Regions from separate parts of the Clostridium sp. CM041 genome, predicted to be linked through region 1. Evidence: riboswitches for the same ligand, from Rfam matches in the RefSeq annotation. Region 1 holds a riboswitch; each other region holds the start of a gene.
The links. Region 1 has a riboswitch for S-adenosylmethionine ahead of ACWJJT_RS12905 (methionine ABC transporter ATP-binding protein). Riboswitches for the same ligand answer to the same signal wherever they lie in the genome.

Region 1 (8,344 bases):
TTGTGATTCACCTGCGAATGATTTCATAAGATTTTCAGCTGTTTTTGTACCCTTTAATGTTTTCATAAAATGCCTCCTTGTATTTCTACTTAAAGAAAATAATTATCTCTATTAGAGTATACCCTAAATAGTATAGTTTGTTTCTTTTAATCCATACTATTTTAAGAAAGTTTACTAAATTACCTGTTAATTAAGTTTATTCTAAGTTTGTACCTTATTTCCAAACATCAGTATCAACACCAATAGATTTTGATTTGAACTTAGTTCCATCGGTTTTTTTATAATTTTTCAGTATTTTTAATGCATAGTTAGACCCAATTAATATAATTGGAACATTTACATAAACTAAAACAATATTTACAAAATCACCTATGTACCATAAATTTGTAAGTTCTAAACCAGCAAGAACTGTTAATGCGCCAAATGGAACAAAGAATAATGCACCAACCAAACGTATTCCCATGATAAATTTCTTATTTCTAGATATTAAATTTGCGGAGACTTCTGCAAACAATATTAAACCGAGCAATGTTGTAAATGCAAACATTCCATAGCATAGCGAAACAATAATTGTAACCGTCCCATCTAATGCAGTACCAGGAACTAAGTATTTGATTGAGGATAGGTAAACTGTAAGTTTCGACGCTTCTATACTTTCCCATGAAACTCCAGCAGTGCCTGTCCAAACATGTGCCATAACAATAACAAATCCAGTCATACTACATATTACCATTGTGTCAAGAAAAACTCCTAGACATTGTACAAAACCTTGTTCTGCAGGATGTTTATTCTCCGCTGTAGCAGCCGCCATTGTAATTGTTCCTTGTCCAGCTTCATTGGACATTAACCCACGCTTAATTCCTTGAGCCAAAGCCACACCAAATGCCCCACCAAATAATGCATTGGGCTTAAATGCTCCACCAATCACTTCTTTAAAGAAATACGGAACTTTATCTAAGTTAACTAATATTATTAAAATAACTATAAGTGTATAAATAACTGCCATAATAGGTACCAGTACATCTGTAACTGCAGTAACTCTTTTTATTCCTCCAATTACAGTCAAAAGAACAGTAATTATTAAGACTATTGCTATACCATAATAAACTGTAGATTGACGTCCAAAGGTTTTTCCAGCTATAGTATCAGCTATTGAACCGAAACTTGTAAATAAATGAAAAGCTTGAGATGGGATAACAAACAGTGCATATATTATAAAAAGTGAAGACAGTATAATACCTACCCACCGTTTATTTCCCAAAATCTTTTGACCATAAAATGGAAGTCCACCTACGAACTCCTTGCCATTTTTCTCTTTAAAAAGCTGTGCAAGTACAGATTCTACAAAAGCCGTGGACATACCAAAGAAAGCTGAAACCCACATCCAAAATAGTGCCCCTGGTCCGCCAACAGATATTGCTCCTGTAACCCCCATAATATTACCTGGACCTACACGCATAGCAGAACTTAGTAAAAATGATGCTAATGAACTAACTCCAGTATCTGTTTCCTTTTTTGTAGCAAGAATCTTAATTCCTTTTTTAAATGCCATAACTTGAATAAATCCAGTTTTAAATGTAAGATAAATTCCTGTTCCTAAAAGTAAAATAACTGCAAAGGCAAAATTACCCAAAACCGGAATGTTTTGATACCACTTAAAATTAGTTGGAAATTCCCATAGAAAATCCGCAATAGGAACTATAAAATCAAAAAAATTATTTATTGCTTGAAATAATACACTCATTTTTAAACCTCCATATTATAATGTTATCCTTATTATGCATTTTAGAATTAATTACTCCAAAAATTATTTGCATACGGTAATTATACACTAATAAGGTATAAAATGAATTTTTAAAAAAATAAAAGTATAAAACTGTCGTTAAACTTTATGCTTTACTATAAAAAAATCATCTTACTTTCGACTATTACGCCCAAAGCAAAATGATTTTATGGTTTTATATTTTTTTAGAAAGCAGGAATTATATCTCCTTTATATTTATCTTCAATAAATTTTTTAACTTCTGGAGAATTTAATGCCTTTGAAAGTGCTTCTATATGAGGTTTAGTTTTATCTTCTTTTCTAACTGCAAGCACATTTGCATAAGGCGAATCTTTGGATTCAATTGCTAGTGCGTCTTTTGTCGGATTTAAATTGGCTTCTATTGCAAAATTTGAATTTATAACTGCTGCATCCACATCTTTTAAAATCCTTGGAAGTTGAGGAGCGTCTAATTCAGTTATTTTAAAATTCTTTTTATTTTCAGTAATATCAAGTTTAGAAATAAGATCTCCACTTTTTAGTTTTAATAGCCCTTCCTTCTCTAGCACTCTAAGTGCTCTTGCTCCATTTGTAGGATCACTTGGAATGGCTATTTTAGCTCCATCTTTTAAATCACTTAGCTTTTTATATTTATTAGAGTACACACCCATAGGTTCAAGATGAACCTTTACAGTATAGTCTAGGTCCACTCCCTTTTCTTTACTAAAGGATTGCAAATAAGGAATATGTTGAAAGAAATTAGCATCTAATTGTCCCTCGGCTAGTGCAGTGTTTGGTGTTACATAGTCAGTAAATTCTACTATTTCGAGAGTATATCCCTCTTTTGCGAGAATCGGCTTTATAACCTCTAATATTTCTTTATGAGGCACTGGTGACGCACCTACTTTAATGATTTTTTTCTCAGTTACATCCGCCTCTTTTTTTGCTCCACATCCACTCAGTGTAAAAATTACAACTATTGTTAATAATATGCTTAATATTTTTTTCATTTTTAATTTCCTCCTTTATTTTTCTTTTAATATTTTTATAATCCAAAATTTATTTAATCATTTTTCTATACAATATATTTCCTAAGGCTTGAATTACTTGCACAATCGCGATTAATATAATTACAGTGTATATCATGATATCTGACTTAAATCTATAGTAACCATATTTTACGGCTACATCTCCAAGTCCCCCTCCACCAATTGTCCCAGCCATAGCTGAGTAACCTATAATGTTTATTATTGTTAACGTAACTCCAAGAACTATAGATGGCATTGCCTCTTTTAACATAACCTTAAAAATAATTTGATAGGTTTTTGCACCAAATGATTTAGCTGCTTCAACAATCCCATAATCCACTTCTAAAAGTGCAGATTCTATTATTCTTGCAGCAAAAGGTGCTGCGCCAAGAGTTAGAGGAACTATAGCTGCATTAGTACCTATTGTTGTTCCAACTATGATCTTAGTTAAAGGGAATATAGATATCATTAGTATAACAAACGGAAAAGACCTAAGTATATTTATTACTAAATTTAAAATTTTATAGATTAAAGTGTTTGGCCTTAGGCCAATAGGTCCAGTTATAATTAATCCTACTGCTGAAACAAATCCTAAAATAACTGTAAAAATCGTGGATACCGTTACCATATATATTGTGTCTATTAGTGCGGGTAATAAGATTTCTTTAAATAGCATTTATACTCCCCCCTTCATATTCTTCACTCTGCATTGAGCAATCATTGATTTCCCACGCTATTGATCTTTCATCTAAATATCTTAATATTTTTTCTTTATTATCCTCACTTGCATTTATTATGAGACTCCCCATTACGTTATCCCTAAATTTTTCAAGCCTTCCCCATACTATTGAAAAATCAATGTTTAATTCCCTGGCAATGGATGTTATGAGGCAACTCTTAGTAATTTCCTTTGTAAAAAATATTTTAATGTTATATCCCGTGCTAGGTAGTAATTCTTCCTCTCCCATAAGTGTTTTCATTTCCTTTGTTGGCCTAATAAATAGTTCATCGGTAATGCCATGACTTTTGATTTCCCCTCCTTCTAAAAGAATAAATTTATTACAAATTTCTTTTACCACTTCCATCTGATGGGTAACTACAATAATTGTTATATTAAATTTATTATTGATATCTCTTAAAAGTTCTAATATAGATTTTGTAGTTTTAGGATCTAGTGCAGAGGTGGCTTCATCACAAAGTAATATCTTCGGATTAAGTGAAAGCGCTCTTGCAATTCCAACTCTTTGCTTCTGCCCACCGCTAAGTTGTTTTACATTGACGTTTTCCTTATCCTTAAGTCCTACTAACTCTATTAAGCTATCTACTCTTTTTTTAATAAAATTTTTGTCGTTTCCCCATATTTCTAATGGAAATGCTATGTTTTCAAAAACATTTTTACTGTTAATAAGATTAAAACTCTGAAATATTATGCCTACATTTTTCCTAAACTCGCGAAGTTCTTTCAAACTTAGCTGTTTCACCCCTTTTCCCATTATATTAATGGTACCTGTATCATAGGTTTCAAGCCCATTAAAGCATCTAAGTAAAGTGGATTTACCAGCTCCACTGTGACCAATAACACCATAAATATCACCTTCCTCCACTGTAAATGAAACATCATTTAACACTTTAACCGCTGAAAAACTTTTACTTACACCTCGAACTTTAATCATGATATCCCTTCTCCTTTTCGTTTCTTATAATTCATCTTTACCTTTTGATACTTTCTTTAAACATTACTCTAAAAAAATAGAGCCCAAGAATAAACTTGGGCACTACTTCCAAACTTATTCTTATCTTGCAGCAATGCTGCAGGAATTAACACCATGTATCATAATATGATACTGGTTGTCGGGGTTCATAGGGCCAGTCCCTCCACCTCTCTTGATAAGACACTATTAAATTTTATTTACATCTATTCAAAAAACAAAAACCTCTTTCATCATTATATAATGATGAAAGAGGTATAAAATTACAAAGACACCTCTCTCATCTTCCGATAATTTACAATGAAATTAACGCAGGATTTAGCACCTATTCAGACAATAACGTCTGATGGTTGCCGAGATGTCATCGGGCCAGTCCCTCTATCTCTCTTGATGAGAATTAACTTATTTATTAAATTAGATTTATAATATCACTATATGAATGCTATGTAAAGAAGTTTTTATACACTTTCTCCAAACATTGTAGATTGCAATATAAAATGTCCGAAATTTTCACGAAAAATATAATGTTAAGTTGTAATGGTTTTCTGTTCCATCATATTGGCAGATAAACCGTTGAAAATCCTTCTTGGATAATTGTTGATCCAGTGCTGTATTTGCATAATTTGTTTTTTAGAGAATGCTGAAATATCCACACCTTTTGGGATAAATCGTCGTATCATTTTATTGATATTTTCGTTTGTGCCTCGCTCCCATGAACTATATGGGTGAGCATAATACACTTTAGTTCTCTTTCGTTTATTTCTTACTGAGTTCTCAATACCCTCGAAATCAAGGTTCTCACAGCCGTTATCACAGGTGATTGTTTTAAATGTTTTTGAGAATAACATTCCCATTTTACGCTCCAATTTGTCCAATTCTTTCACGACAGCCGCCTGTGATTTAGATGGTATTTTAAAGACTAACTCCTTACGAGTTACTCTTTCACTTAACACCATTAAGACAGTTTTTGTACCCTGTTTGCCAACTACAGTGTCCATTTCCCAATGGCCTATCTCATCACGTGCAGCTACCGCTGCAGGTCTCTCCGATATGCTAGTTCCTTTGGTATTGTTATACGCTGATCTTATTTTTTTATAGTTTCTCTTTTTAGCATTCTTTTTAACAGGCAGATCTTTGTTACTTATATTTAAAAACAAATTATTATCCAAATAGTTATACACAGTTTTGAAGCAAATAGTTGTTTCAAATTGTAGATTTTTATTTGTGATATTTTGAATAGCTGCATACGGAGATTCGCCATCTATACCAATAGCTTTTTCTAAGTACCTCACCAATTTGTGATCTTTTCCTATTTTTAATGCAGGACCTTTAGCGGCACCTTGTTTGTCATGCTCTGACTGCCCAATTTCTGCGCTATATTCCATTCGAGTGGTTAAGTCACTATTCAATAGTTCTACAATTCCTTTAGCAATTTCACGCCTTATTGTACGTTCTGAGCGCCCACCTATTTGCTCCGCAATACGAGTTGAATTAAGTCCCATTTTGTGTAAAGCTTCTAACTTTATGCGTTCCTCGTATGTTATGTGTTTACCTTTTCTGCTCTGTGTGATAAAATCTAATTGACTCATTTGAAATCCTCCCGTATATGTTGGTTTAGTCACTTAACATTATACAAGAGTATTTCTCTTGAGTCTTTATTTTTTTGTTACTCTTCGGTCATTTCATTATACAACTTACCACTTTCTCCAAACATCATATAACTGTCTAATGATGTTTCATCATAATATATATTTTGTTAATACTTTATATGTAACATAAATATTCATGTTAATATTCATGTTACATTATTTATGTTATAATATATTATAATAATTATATTGTTCTAGGAGGATACGTTGTATGGCTAATGTTTGAAATGCCAATAAAAAATAATTAACACCAATAGAAATCATATATCGTGGTGTTATTGACAAAATTGTAAAATAATCGTATTATACACACATAAACTAAGCACTTTTTTAATAGTATAAAACAGACCCATAAGGTCTCTTTTATGTGACCTAGTATTAGAAATTCAGTAATAACAATTGAATATATGCCTAAAAAAAGGATAATACTTATGGCGACCAAGTAAGACAACCCCCCTTTACGTATATATGAATCATGGTCATCCAGGGCTAACCCTGGACATTTTTTTGTATAATAAAAATAAGGAGGCGATATCAATGGATAATAATAAAAATGTAGAAACAGTAAAAATAGCACCGGTTAAAAAGAAACTTTGGAAAAAAATCGTTAAAGGTTTATTGATATTTTCTGCAATAATTTTCGTATCAGCTACGATAACTTTAGGATATGGTTATATTAAATATGGGTCTAAAATAGAGGCAACTATAAAAGATGCTAACAATATAGCACAAACCATAAACGAGACCTCCTTTAATACCCGAAAACCAACACAATTTTACGACACTAACGGTAAACTATTAAAAGAATTTAAGACCAATACATATTATTACACAAAAGAAGCAGACTTAAATCCCTATGTAGCCAAAGCTGTTACTTCAATAGAAGACCAAAGGTTTTATAAACATGGTGGTATAGATTATAAGGGGATAAGGAGAGCTGCCTGGGTATATATAAAGTCCAAGGGCGATATCATACAAGGTGGTTCAACAATAACTCAACAACTTGCAAGAAATGTATTCCTTTCATTTGATGTAACCTTATCAAGAAAATTAGAAGAGTCTGTTATAGCACAGAAATTAGAAGAAAGATATTCAAAAGATCAAATATTGGAATTTTATGTAAATAATATAAACTTTGGTAATGGATGTTATAGTATTGAAAGTGCTTCACAATTTTACTTTCAAAAGAATAATAAGGATTTAAATATATCTGAAATAGCTATGCTCATTTCAATACCCAATAATCCATCTGTTTTTAACCCCGTGACGCATCTGGACAATGCTATAAAGAGGAGAGACTTAGTTTTAGATAAAATGCTAAGCTTAGAACAAATTTCACAAAATGATTTTGATACAGCAAAAGCAGACGTTATTAAATTAAATATTAAACCTCATACAGCACCTGAACCTATGAGTTACGATATACAATATGCTGTTCACAATGCAACCTTAAAGTTAATGGAAAAAGATGGTTTTGTTTCTAAATACTCTTTCAGTAATGATAATGATAGAAAAACTTATTTCACTAAATATAATGATGAATATGAGAATAAAGAAAAACAACTTCTTAGTGGAAGATATAGGATAGATACATCTATCGATACTACAAAACAAGAAAAATTACAAAATGCAGTTGATAGTCATTTGGATCAATATACAAGCACAGATGACAAAACGGGTTTATATAAAAAGCAAGGTGCAAGCGTCACTGTTGATAACAATACTGGAGAAGTAGTAGCTATAGTTGGTGGTAGAAGCCAAGATGGTAACACCTTTAACAGAGCCTTCTTAGGTGTGAGACAGCCAGGTTCCGCTATAAAGCCATTAATTGCATATACCCCCGCATTTGAAAAAGGCTACATTCCCGCTAGTGAATATAACGATACTGCATTTGATAATGGTCCCGCTAATGTTGATTTTAAATACAGAGGGTCTGTATCCTTAAGATATGCAGTTGAGCAATCTATAAACACTATCCCTGTTAGATTAGTGGCAGAAATGGGCGTAAAGAATTCGTTGAAATATCTACAAAACATGGAGTTTAAGTATACAACTCCTCAAGATATTTACCCTATAATTGCTATAGGTGGTTTTACAAAGGGTGTTACGCCAGTTGAAATGGCTTCTGGTTATTCAACCCTTGCAAGAAACGGTGAATTTATAAGCCCGACTAATGTACGTAAAATAACCAATACA
Region 2 (8,344 bases), 810 kb from region 1:
GGAATTAAAGAGTTCAGTGGAACAACTTTTTGAGTTTACAAAGATATGTAATGGAGATGTAAATTTAAATAAATCTAATATATATTTACACCAATTAATAGAACAAGTTACCATTGGTTTTATACCGGCTTTTGAAAATAGTGGTATGGAATATAGAATATCTTCAAAAGATGCAGGTTTAATAATAGATGGAGATGCTATTTTATTAGTTAGAGCCTTTGAAAATATAATATCTAATGCAATTAAGTATGGTAGTAAGGGGAAATATTTAGATATAAATATAGGGAAAGAAAATAATATGGCTGTAGTTAGCTTTGTAAATTATGGAGATATAATAGAAGAAGAGAATTTGAAGAATTTATTCCAAAGGTTATACAGGGTACAAAGATCTTGTAATAAAAAAGATGGAACTGGACTTGGGCTTGCAATTGTAAAGACAATAGTAGAATTACATAATGGTAATATAGAGGTTGCAAGCTCTAAGGAAAAAACAGAATTTAAAACAAAATTACCACTTGATCAATAGGAACAGAAAATAGTAACTAATACCTTTTTTAACCTAGTTCTTGTTTTACTATATATTATTTTTTTATAAGAAGTTATGCCTTAAATTTAAAGGATTAAACAATAAAATTAAATGCATAATTTTAATATGGTTAGTCTCTATGTTAGGTTTATCTCCATTAACTTTATTAATAATAAAGTATTGTAATTTAATGATAAATGGATACTACGCAGCAGTTAATCACCTTAGGGGAGCCTTGGACTTTTTCCAAGGCTCTTATTTTTTTTAAAATATTATATGAGGTAACGAACCTAATATAATAACTTCTTTAAGATAGGTTAATATTAATTCCTTGACCGTTGTTTCTAAAGCATCGATATCCTTTTTTACGGGCCTCTAAGTGTTCTTTATGAGTAAACATTGTAATATATTTAAATATAGAAAGAATCTGCTGGTTTAGAGGGGGATAAAATGAATACATTAAAACATCTATCTAAAGTTTTTGAGTCATCGGAGGAAATTATTTTTGACGATTCCTCCAAGATTGTTTTAATGAGTGATTGCCATAGAGGAGATGGAAACTGGTCAGATGATTTTTCAAAGAATCAAAATATTTATTTTGCGGCCTTAACTCATTACTATGACGAACAATATACTTATATAGAGATTGGTGATGGAGATGAACTTTGGGAGAATAAAAGACTTTCTGACATTAAGAGGGTACATAGCGATGTTTTCTGGTTGCTATCTAAATTTTATAATGAAGATAGGCTTAATTTTATTTTTGGAAACCATGATATAGTAAAAAGAAACGATAAATTTGTAAAAAATAATTTATATAAATATTTTGATGAACTCAAGAAAAGGTATATTCCTTTATTCGATAATATTAGGCTCCATGAGGGGATAGTATTGAGGCATAAAGTTACTAATGACAAAATCTTTCTAATACACGGGCATCAAGTGGACTGTCCAAATGATAAAATGTGGAGATTGACCAGATTTTTAGTAAGGTATTTATGGAGACCTCTTAACTTCTTTGGAGTAAATGATCCAACTAGAACAGCACAGAATTATCATAAGAAACAAGTAGTAGAAAAAAAGCTTATTGAATGGGTAATAAAAGAAAAACAGATGATGGTCGCAGGACATACACATAGGCCTATGTTTCCTGAAGTAGGTGATCCTCCATATTTCAATGATGGAAGCTGTGTTCATCCTCGATGCATAACAGCAATGGAAATTGATTTTGGTAATATCAAACTTGTAAAGTGGTATGTTAACACAAAGAAGGACGGAACTTTATTTGTAGACAGCGAAGTACTTGCAGGACCAAGAAAATTAAAGGATTACTTTGACGCTTAGAGATAATCTAAGTAACTTGCAGGACCCTCACTAATTAGTGAGGGTCCTCTTATGGTTTAATTTCGGGTATTAAGGTTTTTAGTCTTATCTTCCCCAGGGCTATTGTCAACGTACTCAACTAATTTTTTAATATTTCTCTCAGATAAAGTCTTATATACAAATCTGCCAGTGGCTTTAAATTTAACAAATAAAAGGTACATATTATCAGTTTTTAAAAAGCATTTCCATAAGTCGAAGAAATCTTCTCTCGAAACTTCATTCCACCTAAATTGTATAACAGTAACACTATTCGTATTTCTAAAAAATTGTCTGTATAAACTATCGCTAAAGGGAATTTGTTAATGGCTAGGTTATTTAAGTCTTAAAATATCGTATTCCTTATTAGAAGGGGATATTTTTTGAAAAATTATTCTATGTATATTTAATGGTAATTAAGTGCATCATTATCTATAGGAACTACATTATGTTAAATTTATTTCCTGTAAAAATTATCTGATTGTAATAGTAATAATTTAATTAATGTTGCAGCTTGAGCAAGATGAATAGTTACGAAGGTGATGATTTAATCTGAAAATGGGTTAAATGGTTGAAAAGTAAGTAAATGTTTAAATACATTATAAAATAAGTGATTAATGAAAGGACATAATATGAGAGAAATAATATTGCACTGTTTTCAATGGAAAATCTCAGATATAACTAAAATTTTAGATAAAGTAAAAGAGTGTGGCTATACATCCATACAGGTTACTCCCGTGCAACCTTGCAAAAAAGGAGATGAATGGTGGACATACTATCAACCGCTATCATTTAAAATAGGTAATAGAAGTGGAACAAAGGAAGATTTAACAGAATTATGTTATAAAGCTAATAAAATAGGAATTAAAATCATCGTTGACGTAGTGTTACGACATTTAGCGGGTGATGAGAGTGGAAAGCTAATACCAAGTCAAACCGTAGATCAAAACCTACGAAATAACCCTAAATTTTGGACTAACGCAAAAAATACAGTGGATTATGGCAATAGAAATGCAATTGTTAATGGTGCTTTTGGATTACCAATGCTCAATTACAATGATGTAGAATTACAAAAAATTTATATAAATTTTTTAAAAGAACTAAAGAATTGTGGAGTGGGTGGGTTCAGAATCGACATGGGTAAGCATTTTGCATTAGAAAGTGAAGGAAGTTACTTTTGGAGAAGGGTATTTGGTGAATTTAAAGATATGTTCAACTATGCTGAATGTATTGAATCCAGTAAAGAACTATTAAACAAGTATACACCTTTTATCAATGTGTTAACTGATGGTGATGCAACCGACCAGAGCAAGATGGTTATTTATGTAATGTCCCATGACACCGAGGAAAGCTGGGGATTTACTAAAAGCATGGATGATAATGTGATAACATCAAAATGGGGTTTACTATTAAAAAATCATAAAGAAAGTAATGTATTATTTTATATTAGGGCATATTCAGATTTATGGAAAATGGAAAATATTAAAAATATTAATTTGGCAAGATAAATGACTGCTATGGTTATTTTTGAAATTAGACTTGCTTTTAAAAAACTTGTATGTAAAAAATGATTAATAGAAAAAAGGGACTTTAAGGAGAGGGCGGAGGAAGGTTTGTCAATATGAGGAGACTATGATAGTATATAAGCATATAAGGAACTCCATATATTTTTTTTTGTGAATTTTAACTTTGTAATTGCTATTCTTATGAAGTTGTAAAAAGAAAATTGACAATAATTCTTATATATTAGAGTTAACAATAACGAATGGAGGAAATGAAATTATGGCTGATTTGCCAAATTGCCCAAAATGTAATTCAGAATACACTTACGAAGATAGAAGTATTTTTGTTTGCCCTGAATGTGCTCATGAATGGACTTTAGAATTAGAAACAGAAAGTAGTGAAGAGAAAAGGATTATCAAAGATGCAAATGGAAATGTATTAAACGATGGTGATTCTGTAACAATAATCAAAGACCTTAAAGTAAAAGGAAGTCCATTAGCCATAAAAAAAGGTACAAAAGTAAAAAATATACGTTTGGTTGATGGAGATCATAATATTGATTGCAAAATTGATGGGTTTGGAGCTATGGAATTAAAATCTGAATTTGTTAAAAAAGTATAAATCATGGTTTAATGTAATAGAACCGAAATAGTGAACTTCACCCCATTGAATGATTATAACTAAAAAAGTTGTAAAATTCATCTGATGGGGTGTTTTTATATATAAATACTAAAAGGAGAATAAGTTTAATAAAATGATTCCATCCTTATTATACTTTCTATTTTGTTGACGTTTTCTAGTTCTTTTATTTTTTCTAATGAAATTCTTATGTTTTTTTCTGAACTTTTATGGGTAATAAAGCCTAGTGGTCCATGATCATCGTGCCTTACATCTCCAGTAACGGACATAATGCTGACATTGTTTTTTCCAAATATTTTCGCTGTATCTCCTAAAACTTCTACTGTATCTTTAACATTAAGCCTAATATAGAATTCTGATTCATTTTCTTCCGATTTTTTCACTTCTTTAAAATCAGTCTTGTCACTTAGGTCTAATAAGTCATAATGATTTACATTATTTCTTAATATGGATATTATATCACCTACAACTGCACTTCCAGTTGGAAAAGCTCCAGCGCCTTTTCCATATAGCATTAACTCTCCAACTGCATTTCCTTTTATCATAATAGCATTAAATGCATCAGCTACATTTGCCATTGGGTGGCTCGAAGGTATTAGGGTTGGATGTACTCTTAGCTCTAATTTGTTATTTACTTCTTTAGCTATTGCTAAAAGTTTTATTGAATAACCAAGTTTTTTAGCATATTCTATATCTATGTCACTAATACTTCTTATTCCTTCTCTATAAATACAATCATGATCTACCTTAGTTCCAAATGCTAGAGAAGACATTATCGCAAGCTTATATACAGCGTCAAAGCCATCAACATCTGAGGTTGGGTCCGCTTCAGCATAACCCTTTTCTTGCGCCTCTTTTAGTGCTTCATCAAAGCTAATCCCATCCATTGTCATTTTGCTTAATATGTAATTAGTTGTTCCATTTATAATTCCAATTATCTGCTCAATCCTATTGGCTGTAAGGCTCTCATTAATCTCGCGTATTATTGGAATTCCACCAGCCACACTTGCTTCATAATAAAACAATACGTTTTCTTTCTCCGCTGTTTTAAATAACTCTTCGCCCCAGTTCGCGATAACTAATTTATTAGCAGTTACAATATGTTTTTTAGATTTCATTGCGCGTATCATATACTCTTTAGATTTATCGCATCCACCAATAAGTTCAACCACAATTTTTATACTTTCATCATTTATAATATCATCAATGTTATCTGTTAATAGTCCATTAGGTGCTTTGATCTCTCTTTTTTTATTTATATCTTTTACAAGTATTTTAGCAACTTCTATTTCATAATTTGAACGTTTCATTATTTCTTTTCTATTTTCGTGAAGTATTTTCCATACACCCGTCCCAACGTTTCCAAAACCTAAAATCGCTATTTTTACCTTTTCCATAATAGTTTTCCTTTCTAAACTTTAAAGTTATTCCTCCGTCATCTAAGGTGATGGAGGAATATAGTTAGGGACAAGACCTTATTTTGAAACCAGCTGCCAAAGAATTATTAACTTTTTATTGAACTGATTTTTCTAGAGCTTGCGTCAAATCGTATATAATGTCATCGATACCCTCAACGCCAATTGAAAGTCTTATCAAATCTGAAGTAACTCCAGCAGATTTTTGCTCCTCTGCGTTAAGCTCTGCATGAGTTGTACTTGAGGGGTGAATTACTAGAGATTTTGCATCTGCAACATTTGCAAGCAGCGAAAATAATTCTACATTATTAATAAATTTTTTTCCAGCTTCAAGGCCACCTTTTATTCCAAAAGTGAATATTGATCCTGCTCCTTTTGGTAGGTATTTTTTAGCTAAATCTTTGTATCTGCTCCCTTCAAGTTCAGGATAATTTACCCATGAAACATTTGGATGCTTACTCAAAAATTCAACAACTTTCCTAGCGTTTGTTACATGTCTCTCAACTCTTAACGATAATGATTCCAAACCTTGAAGAAATAAAAATGCACTTTGAGGGCTAAGCGTCGCACCGGTGTTTCTTAAAAGTTGAACTCTAGCTTTTAAAGCGAATGCTGGAGCATCTAAATTAGCATATACTATTCCATTATAGCTTTTATCCGGAGTTGTAAAATCAGGGAATTTACCGCTAGCTGCCCAATCAAATTTACCAGCATCAACTATAATTCCACCAATAGTAGTTCCATGTCCTCCAATGAACTTTGTTGCTGAATGAATAATTACATCTGCACCATGCTCAATTGGACGGCAAAGGAAGGGAGTTGCAAAGGTATTGTCAATAATAAGGGGTATTTTATTTTCATGAGCAATATCCGCTACTGTCTCTATATCTAGAACATTTATTTTTGGGTTTCCCATTGTTTCAGCATAAAGTGCTTTTGTTTTATTAGAGATAGCTTTTCTAAAATTTTCAGGATCATCTGGATCAACAAATGTTACGTTAATTCCAAGTTTTCTAAGAGTAACATTAAATAGTTCATAAGTACCACCATATAGAGTGCTTGCAGCTACTATTTCATCGCCTGAATTTGCAACATTAAGTATTGCATAGAATGTTGCAGCTATTCCTGAAGCTGTAGCAAGTCCTGCTACTCCGCCTTCAAGAGCGGCTACTCTTTTTTCAAAAACGTCTGTAGTTGGGTTCATTATCCTTGAATATATATTTCCTTCTTCTTTTAATTGAAATAAATTTGCTGCGTGATCTGCATTTTTAAAAACAAAAGATGATGTTTGATAAATTGGGACTGCTCTCGATCCTGTAGTAGGGTCTGGAACCTGCCCTGCATGTACCTGTAAAGTTTCAAAACTTAATTTTCGCTCACTCATATTAATTTCTCCTTTTATAATTATTTTTCAAAAAAAGCTGCTCTCCTATAAGGAAAGCAGCATGATTAATTTTATTAAACAATAAAAAAAATTGTATCATAAAATTTGCTATCGTCCTTATCTTTCAGATTTTACAATCTGATGGAATTGACACCAGTGCACTTCTTTTAAAAATGCTGGTTGTCGGGCATCATCGGGCCAGTCCCTCTGCCGCTCTGGATAAGTTATATTTAGTTGTTAGTATTTAGTACATTATTTATTTAGATTTTTGGGGAAGAAAAAAAGCTACTTTCCTATAAGGAAAGTAGCAATAGTTAACTTTAATAAACAATAAAATTGTATCATAAAATTTGCTAACATCCTTATCTTTCAGATTTTACAATCTGCAGGAATTGACACCACTACATTCGAATAAGAATGCTGGTTGTCGGGCTTCATCGGACCAGTTCCTCTGCCACTCTGGATAAGTTGTATTCAGTTATTAGTATTTAGTATATTACTCATAAAAACAATTGTCAATACTTTTTTAATAGATAAAGTTATTTTAATTATGCTCTTTTATAATACTATATGCTGCACTGAACATGCCAAATAAAATGCCAACGATAGGGAATATAATCCAATTAATGTGCCATAGATTAAAAACTAATCCACTGACAAGGAAGATACAGATTGCTAATGGCCATACGATAGCAGCAACTGCAGCAATAAGTTTATTATCTTCAGTTTTTTCTGTTGTAAAGTTTTTTTCAGTTGTAAAGTCATAAATTTGTAAAAGAATACTAAAACTGTGCTTAATATTTCCAAAATATATAAAGAGGAAAACGGCAATAGCAACCATCATAAGTAAAACAACTAATCCGTAGCTAGATGCATTGTCGCCAAAAGCAGATGATACAAAAAGTGCAACTGGTGATAAGATGCATAGACTTACACCTATTATTACAGATATCATATGCTTTGATGAAAAAGCATTATTTTTTTGATTTACAATTGCTCTTACATGAGGAGGTAAATCAAAACCGCTTTGTAAATATTCGTATTTTTGTAGCTTCATACCGGAATAAATGAATAAAGCTACAGCAGGTGCACATAGTAAGAATAGTGCAATAATACCAAACATATCGCTGAAATCTTTTGAAAAACCTTTACCAATAATGCCACCATCTGTGAGAGTGGTAAGTAATATTAGCATAGCTGTTGCTATAATACATAAAGAAACACCGATACCTACTAATAAGCCAGATTCTTTTTTTGTAGTCATAAAATTATCAGCTTCTTCTTGTGTAATGGTTTTAAGTAGCGCACCATCTTTCATATGTTCGATGCCAAGTTCATCAATTAATTCATCGATATTGCCAAATTCTGAGATTACAATACCAATGGCTTCATTTTCTGATTTTCCATCACTCTTATTCTCATTATATTTTTCTTCCAAATTCCATAATAAATCATTTTTTAATTTTATCGTCTGATTTGTTATTGGTAGGACTTTAAACATATTATCTAAGTAATTTT
Region 3 (8,344 bases), 660 kb from region 1:
TAGTACACAGAGCTTCACTCTCTTCACTATATCCACTACAGATTACGCACTGTTCATCGCCTGAATATATGAGCTGAACTAAACAATAAAGTATTTTTTTTATATATTTAATAATCCTCGCTCCCACGCTTTCTCATTAAATTTTCTAGCTATATTTTTAGCTTTATCCATTTGCACAGTTTCAACATTAGCTAAAAATATGGCCTCTCCCCTTTGTATACTTTCATATCTCCCAACCTTACTTGATAAATATAATAGTTGCTTATGATTATATTTATCATTATCAGCAAAATAAACTATAACATCAATTGAATGGAATTCTAAGTAACTTTCTTCAAAGTCATTAGTGACTATTATCCCTTCATCTTCATTCATGAACTTTACTTTAATATTAGCATCGCTTTTCTTACTAATAAATAAAAATATATTTTCACTTAACTTTTCTTTGAAATTACTTAGATACTCAAAGACCGCTATAGTTTTTTCCTCATCTGGTGTAAATATTATTACCTTTCTATTAGATATAATTGACCAATTCAAATATTGATAAACAACCAAAGGTATATCCATACTAAGATTTATTCTTGTAGTTATGATTCTAGGCTCTATAATCGGAATATTATTGTTTTTTAACGGAAACATTATTGGTGTGCCCTCGCTTAAAACATTCTCTACAGAATAGGCTATAGCTACACTATTTCTTTTACACATTCTTAATAATACTTTTTTTATTTGTTGCCTAGTGTATTTAGGAAAACTTCTAATATCATTATAAATAATCAAATCAAATTTTTCTTGGAGTTTTAACGCATTTTCATGATTGCATATATGTAAATACTCATTCACACTGCCATAATTCGTTTCAGGTGAATATACATATTTACCTAAATTGCTAAATTTATTTATGAAGTAAATAATATCAATGCTCCTCTGGTCTTCATTAGTTATATACAATATATTTTTCTTTTCATTAACATATGCAATTATAGTTTCTAACAATATATCAGAGGAATTGTAAAACATAGATACAACATCAATTCTTTTTTTGCTGTTTAAAGAACATTTTAAAATTTCTTTGCTAATTTCATCTTTTTCTTTACTAAGGTTTAATTTTGCGTAGAAAAGCATGTAAAATCTCCTTTGCAATTTAATATTTATTCTAAACAAATCAATCTAGTTTTCATCATGGCCCACATTTGCATCTACTATTTGTCTTATTCTCCAGCCCAAAGCAGAGTACCGCTCGAAACTTCTGTTGTTATCTTTCATGAAATTAACAGCTTTTATTGCTCCCACTAAAACAACCATATTCTTCGCTCTAGTTATCCCTGTATAAAGCAAATTTCTGTTCATTAAAAGTGGGGGCCCCATAAACATAGGCATAATTACAACTTCAAACTCACTACCTTGACTTTTATGTATTGTAATAGCATACGCTAAGGCTAGTTCATCTAAATATACACCTTCATATTCTACTCGTTTGTCATCATCAAAAATCACAATAACATTTTCATTATCTTCATCAATATCTTCCACATACCCTACATCACCATTAAAAATGCCTATTCCATCTTCGGCTTTTGCATTAATTTTTTTCCATTTTATAGAGTAATTATTTTTAATTTGCATAACCTTGTCGCCTACCCTAAATATAGTATTCCTATATTCCTTTTCCTTTTTATACTTAGATTTAGGGTTCAATATTTGCTGAAGCTTTCCATTTAGATTTTCTATACCCAATATCCCTTTTCTCATAGGAGAGAGTATTTGAATGTTCTTCATCTTATCCCACTCTTTGTTAAATTTCGGCAATCTGGTATTAATTAAAGCAATTATACTGTCTAATATTTTCTCTGGCTCATTATTTTCAATAAAATAAAAATCTTTATCCTTTTTATTTAAAATAGGCATCTCGCCATTGTTAATTTTATGAGCATTCACAATAATCATACTTTCTTGTGCTTGCCTAAAAATCTCCTTAAGCTTAACTACTTTAACACATTTACTGTCAATAATATCTCTTAGTACATTACCCGGTCCGACAGATGGCAATTGGTCAACATCACCAACAATTATAAGTCTAGTTCCTACGCTGATAGCTTTTAATAAACTATTCATAAGCATTATGTCTATCATAGATGCTTCATCAATAATTAGCACATCACAATCTAAAGGTGATTCCTCACTTCTAGAAAACTGCGACCCATCATCTCTGCCTACTCCAAGTTCTAATAACCTATGTATGGTTTTGGCTTCGCGACCAGTAGCCTCTGTCATTCTCTTGGCGGCCCTACCGGTGGGCGCAGCCATATAAACTTTCATTCCCGCTTCTTCAAATACCTCTATAATGCAATTAATTATAGTAGTTTTGCCAGTACCTGGACCTCCAGTTATAATTTCAATACTATTTTCTGCAGCACCACAAATAGCAGTCTTTTGAGACGTTGCAAATTTTATGTTTTTTTCTTCTTCGAAGTCATTAATCTTTTCTTCTATGTCTATTTCTAACTCGTCATACTTTTCTATAGATAATGTTATAATTTTTTTAGTAATAGCTAATTCACAATAATAAAACGGCATAGTGAAAACACATTCTTCTTCATCAATATTTTCGACTTTCAATTTTCCCTGCAATACATTATCATAAACATTTTTTTCAATTTCTTCAGCCGTAACCCCAAGAATATTTTTAGATTCTTTGTATAATTTGTTTAAGGGCATATAAGTATTTCCCATAGCGCAAAATTCATTTACCACATAATTAATTCCACTTTGTATTCTAAAAGGCGACTCTTTGTCAATGCCTAAACTTTGTGCTATCTTATCTGCAATTTTAAATCCTACTCCAGAAATGGTTTCAGTTAACACATAAGGATTATCCTGCACTACCTTTATAGAGTCTCCTCCATATTTTTTATAAATTTTCACGCATTGGTTAGGTGTTACTCCATATGTTTGAAGAAATATCATTATGTTTTTAACTTCTCGTTGCTTAGAATATGATTCAAAAATTAATTGAATCTTTTTTTGTCCTACACCATCAATCTCTTTTAATCTTTCAATTTCATTATCCAATATATTCATGGTGTTTTCACCAAAGTGCTGTACAATTTTTTTAGCAGTTATTGGTCCAATTCCTTGAATAACTCCTGAAGCTAAATATTTTTCTATACCTTCAAGTGAACTCGGTATTATTTCCTCACATTGTACTATTCTAAATTGCTTGCCAAATTGAGGATGAGTAACCCACTCCCCCGTTAGTTTCAGGTTCTGCCCTTCACTTATATATGGCACAATGCCTACCACAGTTATCTGCTTTTTATTATCATTCAACTGAGCAATTATATATCCATTTTCTTCATTATGAAATACTACATCTTCGATTATCCCTTGTATTTCCGGCATAAAATCTCTCCTATTTATAAATTCATATAATAACATTAATAATAATATTATTAGCAATAATATTATTATTAATGTTATTATATCATATGTATTTTACATATCTTATGTTCAGTATACCCCTATCTTAGGTTTTATCAAAATGCTACTTAATAATCACATGCACTAAAAAGGGATAACAATTATTAATTGTTATCCCTCCTTTTATATTATACGTATTTTTTTATTTCATCAACCTTATTTAGTTTTTCCCATGAAAGATCTAAATCAATTCTTCCAAAATGTCCATAGGCAGCTACTTGTTTATAAACAGGTCTTCTTAGTTCTAATTCTCTTATAATTACAGCTGGCCTTAAATCAAATACTTTTTCAACTATTTGAACTATTTTATCATCGTCAATTTTTCCTGTTCCGAAAGTTTCAACCTCTATAGATACTGGTTTAGCTACACCTATAGCATAAGCTAACTGAATTTCCAATTTATCTGAAACTCCTGCAGCAACTAAATTTTTAGCAACCCATCTTGCAGCATATGCAGCGGATCTATCAACTTTTGTTGCATCTTTTCCTGAAAATGCTCCACCGCCATGCCTTCCATATCCACCATAAGTGTCTACTATTATTTTTCTTCCTGTTAAACCAGAGTCTCCTTGCGGTCCTCCGATTACAAATCTGCCTGTAGGATTTATATAATATTTAGTATTTTCATCTAATAATCCACTTGGCACTACAGGTTTTATTACATGCTCTTTTAAATCATTTTCAATTTGATCATGAGTTGCTTCTTCTGCATGTTGAGTTGAAATAACAATAGTATCTATTCTTACTGGCTTATTATCTTCATACTCTACAGTAACTTGAGTCTTTCCGTCAGGTCTTAAGTAATCTAATGTGCCATTTTTTCTTACTTCGCTTAACTTTCTTGCTAATCTGTGAGCCATCGCGATTGGTAGTGGCATGTATTCCGGTGTCTCATTAGTTGCAAATCCAAACATCATGCCTTGATCACCAGCACCTATTGCGTCAACCTTATCAATCTCGCCTGATTTAGATTCTAAGGCCTCATCTACTCCCATAGCTATATCTGTTGATTGTTCATTAATAGACGTAAGTACAGCACATGTGCTAGCATCAAACCCGTATTTTGCTCTAGTATATCCTATGCCTTCAATGGTATTCCTAACAACCTTAGGAACATCTACATAACAACTAGTTGTTATCTCTCCCATAACTAAAACCATTCCTGTAGTAACCGTTGTTTCACAAGCAACTCTAGCATAAGGATCTTGTTCTAAAATAGCATCAAGTACAGCATCTGAAATTTGGTCACAAATTTTGTCTGGATGTCCTTCTGTAACAGATTCGGATGTAAATAATCTTTTCATTATAATTCTCCCTTCTACTCTCTAAAATTTCCCTATTAAAAAATAAAACCTCTTCCAAATATAAGAAGAGGTGATTTAATCATCTCCCTTATCTTGCAGATTATAACTGCAGGAATTGGCACCATGGTGCATTGCACCGGTTGCCGGGTTTCATAGGGCCTTTTTCCCTCCACCTCTCTTGATAAGAGTTATCAATTATTAACTTTTAATTATAATACCATATGCATTCTATAGTGTCAACAGAATCTAAACCCTGTAAAAAATAAAAAAAGACATCTATAGATGTCTTTTGGTGGAGGAGGACGGATTCGAACCATCGAAACATTACGTAACAGATTTACAGTCTGCCCCCTTTGGCCACTCGGGAACTCCTCCATATGTGGAGCTGGCAATAGGAATTGAACCTACAACCTGCTGATTACAAGTCAGCTGCTCTACCGTTGAGCCATGCCAGCATGCATTTTATTCTATTTTAAAAAGATTATTATGGTGGGAACAACAGGGTTCGAACCTGTGACCCTCTGCTTGTAAGGCAGATGCTCTCCCAGCTGAGCTATGCTCCCATAATTTATTGTAAACCATAATTTATTATAAATGGTGGAGGAGGACGGATTCGAACCATCGAAACATTACGTAACAGATTTACAGTCTGCCCCCTTTGGCCACTCGGGAACTCCTCCACTTATGGAGCTGGCAATAGGAATTGAACCTACAACCTGCTGATTACAAGTCAGCTGCTCTACCGTTGAGCCATGCCAGCATATTATGTTTTATCTTTTTGCCGTTTTACCGTGTCGACAAGAATTATTATACAACTTTAATTAATTAATTTCAAGTCTATTATCCTTTAATAAACGACTTCTTCTCTCCGCAACTATATTATTCGCATATTTGCTCAATATTAAGCATTGATACAACTTACTATTCTAAACAAATTATTTTGTTTTCCTCCATATAATTAATATAATTATAAATCATTTTTTAATTAATCATTTTTTTATTCTTTTATTATAATAATACACAGGATTTATTCATATAAATTATTCATAGGAAACTAATAATTTTTCCCAGCGCAATACAAGGAGGTATATTTCTTGAGTAAAGCTAAAACCCATTATAAAGATCCTTTAGCATACTATACACTTTCTAATTTTCTAAAAGACTATATCGACAAAAATACTTTAGTTGTTTGCATAGGTACCGATAGATGTATAGGTGATTGTCTAGGTCCTTTAGTTGGTACACTTTTAAAAGATAGTTCCTTTCCATTACCTGTATATGGCACTATAGATAATCCAATTCATGCCTTAAACATAGATAGTAAATTATCTAAAATAAATGCTTTGCACCCAAATTGTACTATAATAGGTGTAGATGCTTGTTTAGGAGACATTTCAACTATTGGAGAACTCCAAGCTAGAAATTATCCAATTCATCCTGGCAAAGGTGTAGGGAAAACCCTTCCTAAGGTAGGCACTATTTCATTAATAGGTATAGTAGATTCAAGTGATGATAGTGAATTATTTACAAATAGAAACATAAGATTGAGCTTGGTAATGGATATTGCTAATGTTTTAAGCAGATCCCTCTTGCATTCATATTATTTGCACTCCCTTACCAATGAAGAAAATAATTCAAGCCCTGTTTAACATTATTTAATTAGTCTTAAATAATTGTCCGCGATTTAAATTTAGAAATCTTATATAATATAAAAATAAGCAATACAATTAAACTAATAATTGTATTGCTTATTTTTATAGCTTGCTTATACTTTTTATTCTGTTAAGCATAATTCTCTTCCATTGAATGAATTATCTAACTTATCCATATAATCCAATACTTTACCTGTTCCGAGTGCTACGCATGAAATCGGATCCTCCGCTAGATATACCGGAACTTTAGTAACCTCTTGTATGAGCTTACCTAAGCCTTTTAACAATGCACCTCCGCCAGTCATAACTATACCTTTATCAGCTATATCTGCTGAAAGCTCAGGTGGTGTTTTTTCTAATACAGAATGTGCACATCCTGCTATTAAATATACCGCCTCTTTTAAAGCTTCTCTCATTTCTTCTGATGATACTTCTAAATTCTTAGGAAGACCTGTAATTAAATCTCTCCCTCTTATCTCCATGCTTGTCTTTTCTTCTTGTTTATAAGCACAACCTATGTTGATTTTTAAATCCTCTGCAGTCCTCTCACCAATCATTAATTTATGTTTTTTTCTGATATATTTTATAATCTCTTCATCAAACTTATCACCAGCTACTTTAACTGATTCACGTACAACCATGCCACCTAATGAAATAACTGCAATATCAGTCGTCCCTCCACCAATGTCAATAACCATATTACCACTTGCTCTAGTAATATCGAGTCCCGCTCCGATTGCCGCTGCTAGTGGTTCTTCTATAAGTTGAACTTTCTTAGCTCCGGCATTTCTACCTGCATCTTCTACCGCTCTTCTTTCTACTTCCGTTGCCTCGCAAGGTACACATATTACAACTTTTGGAGAAGATAGCCTCCTTTTCCCGCAAGCCTTCTTTATAAAATGATTTAACATTTTTTCAGTTATGTCATAATCCGAAATGACACCGTCCCTCATAGGGCGTATTGCCACAATATTGCCTGGTGTTCTTCCTATCATTTGCCTAGCTTCTTCTCCTACTGCCAATACCTTATTATTATTTCTATCTATGGCAACAACAGAAGGTTCTTTTAATATAACACCTTTTCCTTTAATATATACAAGCACTGTAGATGTACCCAAATCTATTCCCATATCTGTACCCATTCTAAAAAAAAACATTTCAAAACCACTCCTGCTCTTTAGTATATTCAATATTTAAATTATACTAAACTCTATTCTATAAAGCTATAAGAAAACCCTCTTTTAATTTTAAAATTTTTTTATAGTTTTTAGCTTCAAATGTTTTTATCCTTGTGCTTCTTTGTATTTCAATTTAGTTGCTCTTCCACCTCTTATATGTCGCTCAGCCTTATTTATATCCAAAATTGTTTTTGCATCACTGGCAATTCGAGGATTTATTGTGGGTAATCTTTCCGTCATATCCTTGTGTATAGTACTCTTGCTAACGCCAAACACTTTGGCAGTTCTTCTTATTGTGGATTTTGACTCGATAATGTACTTAGCAACTTCTAGTACTCGATCTTCAATATAGTCTTTCAAGTGTTGCCTCCTTAACCCTTATATATTTATAAATATGCATTATCTTGCTTTTAAATTCCATTCCAATTAGTCATCTTCTAATATATTTTTAAAAAATGGCTAATTGAGATGGTTATTGGTTATTTTTTAGTTTTTGCAGGTTGATATTTCTCATATTTTACATATTTAGCAGGATCAACATTCTTATTACTCTGCAAAACTTCAAAGTGTAAGTGAGTTCCATATTCTTCTTTAAACGAATTTAAACTAGTGTTTCCCACTGTACCAATTTGCTGTTTTTTAGTTACTTTATCACCTTTTTTTACTAATATTTTTTCATCTAGGTTAGTACTGTTAGTAACAAATCCATTTTGATGATCTATCTGAA

Region 2: it holds a riboswitch for S-adenosylmethionine, as region 1 does, so the genes downstream of both, ACWJJT_RS08985 (O-acetylhomoserine aminocarboxypropyltransferase/cysteine synthase family protein) here and ACWJJT_RS12905 (methionine ABC transporter ATP-binding protein) in region 1, are expected to answer to the same signal.
Region 3: it holds a riboswitch for S-adenosylmethionine, as region 1 does, so the genes downstream of both, metK (methionine adenosyltransferase) here and ACWJJT_RS12905 (methionine ABC transporter ATP-binding protein) in region 1, are expected to answer to the same signal.

What each region holds. Positions count from the first base shown of each region.
Region 1 covers NZ_CM143648.1:2,718,351-2,726,694, reverse strand. The annotation lists gene rbr (rubrerythrin) at 1-66, opposite strand, end outside; gene ACWJJT_RS12920 (alanine/glycine:cation symporter family protein) at 215-1,744, opposite strand; gene ACWJJT_RS12915 (MetQ/NlpA family ABC transporter substrate-binding protein) at 1,969-2,772, opposite strand; gene ACWJJT_RS12910 (methionine ABC transporter permease) at 2,822-3,466, opposite strand; gene ACWJJT_RS12905 (methionine ABC transporter ATP-binding protein) at 3,456-4,463, opposite strand; SAM riboswitch class I at 4,581-4,684, opposite strand; SAM riboswitch class I at 4,777-4,896, opposite strand; gene ACWJJT_RS12900 (IS30 family transposase) at 5,027-6,088, opposite strand; gene ACWJJT_RS12895 (transglycosylase domain-containing protein) at 6,686-8,344, shown strand, end outside.
Region 2 covers NZ_CM143648.1:1,910,337-1,918,680, reverse strand. The annotation lists gene ACWJJT_RS09010 (sensor histidine kinase) at 1-526, shown strand, start outside; gene ACWJJT_RS09005 (metallophosphoesterase) at 977-1,870, shown strand; gene ACWJJT_RS09000 (alpha-amylase family glycosyl hydrolase) at 2,518-3,393, shown strand; gene ACWJJT_RS08995 (zinc ribbon domain-containing protein YjdM) at 3,668-4,009, shown strand; gene ACWJJT_RS08990 (homoserine dehydrogenase) at 4,135-5,424, opposite strand; gene ACWJJT_RS08985 (O-acetylhomoserine aminocarboxypropyltransferase/cysteine synthase family protein) at 5,540-6,826, opposite strand; SAM riboswitch class I at 6,941-7,052, opposite strand; SAM riboswitch class I at 7,186-7,296, opposite strand; gene ACWJJT_RS08980 (permease prefix domain 1-containing protein) at 7,371-8,344, opposite strand, start outside.
Region 3 covers NZ_CM143648.1:2,060,338-2,068,681, forward strand. The annotation lists gene ACWJJT_RS09615 (hypothetical protein) at 100-1,128, opposite strand; gene recD2 (SF1B family DNA helicase RecD2) at 1,174-3,405, opposite strand; gene metK (methionine adenosyltransferase) at 3,612-4,787, opposite strand; SAM riboswitch class I at 4,873-4,975, opposite strand; tRNA gene ACWJJT_RS09630 (tRNA-Tyr) at 5,078-5,162, opposite strand; tRNA gene ACWJJT_RS09635 (tRNA-Thr) at 5,168-5,242, opposite strand; tRNA gene ACWJJT_RS09640 (tRNA-Val) at 5,275-5,350, opposite strand; tRNA gene ACWJJT_RS09645 (tRNA-Tyr) at 5,383-5,467, opposite strand; tRNA gene ACWJJT_RS09650 (tRNA-Thr) at 5,473-5,547, opposite strand; gene yyaC (spore protease YyaC) at 5,882-6,436, shown strand; gene mreB (rod shape-determining protein) at 6,562-7,596, opposite strand; gene spoIIID (sporulation transcriptional regulator SpoIIID) at 7,723-7,977, opposite strand; gene ACWJJT_RS09670 (peptidoglycan DD-metalloendopeptidase family protein) at 8,097-8,344, opposite strand, start outside.